DNA from 3 places in the Streptomyces sp. NPDC002309 genome. Region 1 is predicted to be linked to each of the others. Evidence: riboswitches for the same ligand, from Rfam matches in the RefSeq annotation. Region 1 holds a riboswitch; each other region holds the start of a gene.
The links. A riboswitch is a leader RNA that binds a small molecule or an ion and turns the genes downstream of it on or off. The one in region 1 is predicted to bind cyclic di-AMP.

Region 1 (2,258 bases):
TCCGCCCGACCCGCGAGGGCGGCAAGACGGTCTCCATCGAGCTTCCCTGGACGGTACCGGTCCGCCCGGCCCGCCCGGTCCGCCTGGCGGGCCCGCAGGAGCCGTAGCGCGTCCGAGGGCGGGGCCGCAGCGCATGTCTGGCGGTTGGTGGGCGCCGCGGTCGGGCGGGTGGTCGGCCCGCGGTCTGGCGGTGGTGGGCGCCGCGGGGGTGGCGAGGTGGTCCGTGGACGTCGGGACCGGGTGGGCGTGCGGTGCCCGGCCGGGCGGATGTGCCGGACGCGCCGACGAGCGGCGCCGGGTGCCCGAGACTCCTCCCCGGCCTACGCGCCGTGCCGGCTACGGCGTGGACTCGACCCCGTACCGGCAGGCCCCCGGGAGGTCCCGCACAGGTCGGCCGAGGCGCCACGGGCGATGGAGGGGGTGGACCCGGGCGTGGGCTGTCCGGTTCGGGCGGCGGAGCCCCGCACGAGGGCGCGGAACGCGTCAGCCGCCGGGGCGCCCCGCCCACCGGACGCGGGCCACACCGCGCCCGCCATCGAACGACGGCCCCGGCGCCGTGCCGCTGCCGTCCCAGTAGCGTCCCGGGCTCCACGTCGAGCCGGTGGCCTCGGTCCCGTGCCGTCCCGGGCTCCGCACTCGACCGGCGGCGCACCTCTCCCTCCGGGCTCCGTCGGCCGTACGGGGCCGTAAGACGGCCTCGTACGGCTTCCTGCCGGAGCCCCGACCCGGGGCCGACCCGCCCGCGCCGCCCGCGCAGCGCCTCGCACCGGCCCCGGGGCGTCGCGGGCGCCGCGCCGACGTCTCTCGGCGCGACCTGGTGTCCTGGCCGTCCGAGCCCGCGTCACGGGCGGGGCGGCGGCGTCCCCTCCGGGCGCCGCCACCGCCACCCGGGGATCACTTGACCCGGCCGTACCAGACGCTCTTGGTCCAGATCTTCTGGAGCCTCACCACGTCACCGGTCTTCGGCGCGTGCCAGATCTTCCCCTTCCCGGCGTAGATCCCCACGTGGTAGACGTTCGATCCCGAGTGGAAGAACACGAGGTCACCGGCCTTGCGGCTCTTGGCGCCGATGTGGCGGGTCTTGTTGTACTGCTGGGCGGCCGTGCGGGGCAGCTTCTTGCCCGCCTTCTTGAACGAGTAGAGCGTCAGCCCGGAGCAGTCGAACCTGCGCGGCCCGGTGGCGCCCCACCGGTAAGGGGAGCCCTTCTTCGAGGCGGCGATCTGGAGTGCCTTCGTGGCCGGCGTGGCGGCCACTGCCTCCGAGGCGAACCCCGGAGCCACGACGGAGCCGCCCACCGCGGCGAGGGTGAGGGCCGAGGCCGTACCGGCACGGACCATCAGCGACGGGACACGATTGAGCGCGGTCATGCGCAACCCTTCGTCAGCCGCCTGTGAAGGATGACCTGTCGGATTCGGGCTGGCGAAGTTGCCCGGCCGCGTTGCTACGGCTTCACCCCAAGGGACACTCGGAGACTGGTCTCCGGCGACCCGTCGTGCTCGGGTCCTCCACTCCTGCCGATCCACTCCTGTCGACCGGTCATCCGGACGGCGGCAGGACTCGGCGTCCGCCCGGATCGCCCCGCCGCGGCGGCGGGGTCTTGTCGTCAGTCAGGGATCTTGACTCACCGAAGTGCGAAAATCCCAACGCAACCGGGAATTTGTGGCGTTACTCACCACTCACCCGTTCGGGTGGACAGCCCCTTGTGCGAACGGGTGTCAAGGGTGCCACGCCACCCCGGACCAGCGAGGGAACGTCTCATTCCGCCCCGAGGCAGCTCGCGTTGCGCAACCGCAAGGGCCCCGGAAAGGGAGGTGAAGGTCATCCGGACGGCGGTACCCCTTTTGGTCCGTTTCAACTCCCGTGCGCACGCTCTGTCATGACGCCCGGCGAACCGCGTCGACGACGGGTGGATCAGCACTGCCGCACCTGTCGGAGCGCGGTGGGACGACGACCCGCGCCCGTGGGGCGCACGGTCCTGCGCGACGACCCGCGCCACTGGGGCGCACGGTCCTGCGCGACGCCCTCGGTAGGGCGCACGGTCCTCCTGCGACGCCCCTCGGCCGGGCGCACGGTCCTCCTGCGACGCCCCTCGGCCGGGCGCTTGCCGCGCCCGGGTGAGCCTGACGGTCGACGGCCTTGGCCAAGGGCGCCGCGACACGCGGATCACAACTTGGTTAACGTGCACGAAACTCGTGCCAACTAGCCTGCCGCTCCACGCCACCAGGGTCTTCGCCGGTGGGTGCGGCAGCCGGGCCCC
Region 2 (2,258 bases), on a different contig from region 1:
GTCACGCTCCTGCACATCCGCAACCCCTCCTCCACGAGACGGCCCACGAGGACCTCCGTATCCCGCTGCCCGACGGAACCCTGTCGTACGCGCGCGTACGGCGCCCGATCACCGACGAGCCCCACCGGCGCTCCCGGGGCACCCCCCGAACCGCCTGACCGACCCGACCGCACCCCGGCGTCGAGGCGGCGGGCGGCGGCGAGGCCCGCCTGCGAACGGGGACGCGGCGACCGGGCCCGCCGAGGATGCGCGGACGATCGTTACGACAACGACGCGCACCACGGGGGAGGTTCCGTCCTCACGCTGGAGATACGCGCACAGGCGGCGACCACGCCGGCTCACGTCCGCCGCCCGGCCGTTCCGCGCCACGTCCTCACCGCCCAGCGGGACATGCGCCGCGGCGCGCCACGAAGGGTGCGAGCCCACCCACCCCTCGCCCTTCGTGACGGGCGTCACTCACCCCTCCCGGGCGAGCCCGCGCCCGCCCGGGGTCCAGGACCCCGCGCACCAGGGGGAGTTTTTACCTGGAATTACCGAATACGACACTTTGCACTTGGCCTCGAAGCGGCCACCTCTCACACCCGAGGGACACACGCCCCACGAGCCGTCGATTGACTAGCACTTGGGCCTATTGCCCGATTTGCCACTCTTTCTGCAGGCGCGTGAGTTGGCTCACTCGCCCCCCTTCACGAGCCCCTCGCATCAACGGCGCGATCCACCGTTGCACATGGCCGAGTTGACGCTTTTCGACCGCAAAGGATCAAGGGTGACAAAAGGTCAGGAGGAAGATCAAATGCCGCAATGCCAGAAACGACCACTTGTTTCGGACATGTGCTCTCGCATACGTTCCGGGCCAGTCGGGCGGAACGCCGAATCCTGCCGCCGCCCGCGCCACCCATGACGGACTCACTCACCGCACGGCAGGAGCGGGGGACCCAGGTAGGCCGCCGGACCGGATGCCGCACTCCACGGCACACCGGAACGGCTCGGGGTGAAGTCGCACTCGCAAGAGAGCGGCCGGGCCCTCCCCGCCCGAACCCGACAGCTCACCTCGCAGGCGCCGGAGAGGACAGTCCCCATGACTGCAAACGGTCAGATCAGTCGTACTCGTACTGCCCGCATCGTCCGCAAGCTCGCCGTCGCCGGTACCGGCGCCGCCGTCCTCGCCCTGCCGCTCATCGGCGCGACCACCGCTTCCGCGGCGACGCCCGCGGCCATGCCCACGTCCGTCAAGTACTACTCGAACAACCTCGACGGCTGGATCCGCCAGTCGCTCGACATCATGGCGCAGAACGGGATCCCCGGGTCCTACAACGGCATCCACCGCAACATCATCCGGGAGTCCTCCGGCAACCCGAACGCCATCAACAACTGGGACTCGAACGCCGCCAAGGGCACCCCGTCCAAGGGCCTGCTCCAGGTCATCGACCCCACCTTCAAGGCCTACCACGTGACCGGCACGGCGTACGACCCGTACGACCCGGTCGCCAACATCACCGCCGCCTGCAACTACGCGGCCGACCGCTACGGCTCCATCGACAACGTCTTCGGCCCGTACTGAGCCTCGGCCAGCAACCGTTCGAGGACGACGGCGATGCCGTCGTCCTCGTTCGAGAGCGTGACCTCGTCGGCCACCGCCTTGAGCTCCGGGTGGGCGTTGGCCATGGCGACTCCGTACGCGGCCCAGTCGAACATGGGGATGTCGTTCGGCATGTCCCCGAAAGCGATGGTCCCCTCCGGGCCGAGGCCCAGATGCCGGGCCGCCAGCGCCAGCCCCGTGGCCTTGGTGACGCCGCACGGCTGGAGCTCGACCGTCCCCGGCCCCGACATGGTGACGGTCGCGAGCGAGTCGACCACCGCCCGCGCCACCGCCGCCAACTCGTCGTCGGACAGGGTCGGATGGCGCAGCAGCACCTTGCTGATCGGCTCGCACCACAGGTCGTCGCGGCGATCGATCCGCACCGCGGGCAGTGTGGGGTGCGGCATCAGATAGCCCGGCTCGATGAGGGTGAGCCCGTCGACACCGTCCTGGTCGACGGCCGCGTACACCTGGCCGACCTCGGCCTCGATCTTGCCGAGCGCGGTCTCGGCCAGCTCCCGGTCCAGCGTGACGGACCACAGCAGAATGTCCGCGTCGGCGTCGTACAACTGCGCGCCCTGCCCGCACACCGCGAGCCCGCCGCCGCCCAGGACGTCCAGCAGCGGCCGTACGCGCGGCGCCGGCCGGCCGGTCACCACCAGATGCCGGGCCCCGGCCG
Region 3 (2,258 bases), on a different contig from region 1:
GCCGATCTGCTCGATGACGGCCAGGACGGCCTTCTCGACGCCCTTGCCGAGGTAGCGGTTGGGGTCGCCGTCGCGGAGTTCGATGGCCTCGAAGGCGCCGGTGGAAGCGCCGGACGGAACGGCGGCACGACCCGTGCTGCCGTCGTCGAGGCCGACCTCGACCTCGACCGTGGGGTTGCCTCGGGAGTCCAGGATTTCCCGGGCTACGACGACGTCGATGGACGGCACGAGCATCTCCTTCGTGGATGTGACGCGATGGAGCAGGACCGCGGCGGCTCTGCGAGACGAGCCTAACCGGCTCCGTGCGATCGGCCAGCCGGTCACCCCTCTGATGGACGGAACCGAGAGTAAATTGTTTCCGAACGAAACAAAGACGGGGGTGCGCCGCGGGGCGAGCGGGACGCGAAAAGCCCCGCCCCGGTGCGTACGGGGGGATGACGCACCGGGGCGGGGAGCCCGTGGGGACGGGGGGTGACCCTCACGGGAGCCTCAGGGGCCTCCTGAAGGGAGGCCGCGCGAGTCGGAGCAGCGGGGGCGCCGTCCTACTTCAGGTGCAGCTGCTGACCCGGGAAGATGAGGTCGGCGTTCTCGACGACGTCCTTGTTCAGCCGGAAGAGCTTCTCCCAGCCGCCCTTGACGTCGTGCTGGGCGGCGATGGTGCTGAGGGTGTCGCCCTCGACGACCTCGTACTCGCCGTCACCCTTCTTCACCTTGTCGCCGGTCGGCGTGGTGACCGTCTCCTCGACGGCCGGACGCTCCGCGGACCGCGAGGCCGGCTGCTCCTCGGTGGCGCGCGTCTCGGTGCCGTCGCTCTGCGAATCGCCGGCCGCGGAGCCGCCACCGGTGTAGGCGGCGTTCGACAGGCCGGTGCCGCAGTGCGGCCAGGCACCCTTGCCCTGACCGGCGAGCACCTTCTCGGCGATCTGGATCTGCTGCTCCTTCGAGGCCTGGTCGGCCGTGCCCGCGAACTGCGTGCCGCCGTACGCGGCCCAGGTCGAGGCGGAGAACTGCAGACCGCCGTGGTAGCCGTTGCCGGTGTTGATGGACCAGTTGCCACCGGACTCGCACTGGGCGACGGCGTCCCACTCGGAGGCCGTGGCGGCGGAGGCGCTGCCGGCCGCGATCAGCGGGGCGGCGACTGCGGCGGCGCCGGTGACACCGACGGCGGCGATGGCGCGAACGGTCCTGGACGCACCGCGATGCTTGCCCTTGCTGGAAAACAGCATGGTTGATCCCCTCACCGACGCCTGCGAGGTGAGCTGTCGGGTTCGGGCCGGTTGAGTTGCCCGGCCGCACCTCACTGGGAGGTGCGGCTTCACCCCGAGCCGGTCCCGGCGCTGAGTCTCCTCAACTGCCGGACACGGCACTTACCTTGGGTCCCCCGCTCCTGCCTGCGGCGCTTGACGCGACGACTGTTCCCGGGTGGCCGCTGGCAGGACTCGGCGTTGCGGCAGCCGGGGCTCGTGGTGACGAGCGGTCATGACCGTAGACAGGCGATCGGCCGAATTTCAAAGACGATCAGGGCTTCTGAGACTCATCCCACACTTTCACCAAATCGGACATTCGACTCGAAGTGTGACGTGAACTCCCGCTGCCCCCAGGCCGTTTCCCGTCCCCGCTCTCCCCTACTTGCCGGCCGACTCCGCGCCGACGTCCAGCGACTGACCGGGGACGATGTGGTCGGGGTCGCCGCCGAGGGCGTCCTGGTTGACGACGTACAGCGCGGCCCATCCGCCCTGCACGCCAAGGGAGTCGGCGATGCCCCAGAGGGTGTCGCCGTCCTGGACCCGGTACGCGCCGTCGGCGCCCGCTCGGGACGTGGCGCCGTCCCGCGAGGCGTGGCGCCCGGAGGAACCGCCGGCGCGCTCACCGTCCTCGTCCGCACTGCCTCCCCGGTGCTTGCCGCCGCCGAGAAGGCCCGTGCCGGTGAGGTCCGATGCGCTCGGAGTGCTCGAGGGCACACCGGAGGGCGAGGAACTCAGGGGCGATTCGCCCGATTCGGGGGATTCGCCGAAACCGGAGGACTCGCCCGGGCCGGGCGATGCCGAGCCGTCGGCACCCGGGGAGCCGGCACCACCGGACGGGGTGGATTCGCCGAATTTTTTCGGCTTCGCGGAGTTCTTCGAGCCGGCGGAGTCCATGGATGCGTCGGCGCCCTGAGAACCACCGGAACGGGCACCACTGGACGAGTGGGACAATCCAAGCGAGTTGGACAGACCGCCTGAATCGCCAGATATCAGATGGGACGGCGTGCTGGA

Region 2: linked by a shared signal. The riboswitch ahead of ACWCPM_RS19470 (transglycosylase SLT domain-containing protein) and the one ahead of ACWCPM_RS10490 (C40 family peptidase) in region 1 are both predicted to bind cyclic di-AMP.
Region 3: linked by a shared signal. The riboswitch ahead of ACWCPM_RS28080 (transglycosylase family protein) and the one ahead of ACWCPM_RS10490 (C40 family peptidase) in region 1 are both predicted to bind cyclic di-AMP.

What each region holds. Positions count from the first base shown of each region.
Region 1 is NZ_JBSFCI010000009.1:99,577-101,834, forward strand. Features, by position in the region: gene ACWCPM_RS10485 (ATP-binding protein) at 1-107, shown strand, start outside; gene ACWCPM_RS10490 (C40 family peptidase) at 895-1,368, opposite strand; cyclic di-AMP (ydaO/yuaA leader) riboswitch at 1,372-1,561, opposite strand.
Region 2 is NZ_JBSFCI010000022.1:17,393-19,650, forward strand. Features, by position in the region: gene ACWCPM_RS19465 (hypothetical protein) at 1-158, shown strand, start outside; cyclic di-AMP (ydaO/yuaA leader) riboswitch at 898-1,075, shown strand; gene ACWCPM_RS19470 (transglycosylase SLT domain-containing protein) at 1,079-1,561, shown strand; gene ACWCPM_RS19475 (HAD family hydrolase) at 1,525-2,258, opposite strand, start outside.
Region 3 is NZ_JBSFCI010000040.1:20,983-23,240, reverse strand. Features, by position in the region: gene eno (phosphopyruvate hydratase) at 1-228, opposite strand, end outside; gene ACWCPM_RS28080 (transglycosylase family protein) at 543-1,226, opposite strand; cyclic di-AMP (ydaO/yuaA leader) riboswitch at 1,230-1,409, opposite strand; gene ACWCPM_RS28075 (transglycosylase family protein) at 1,626-2,258, opposite strand, start outside.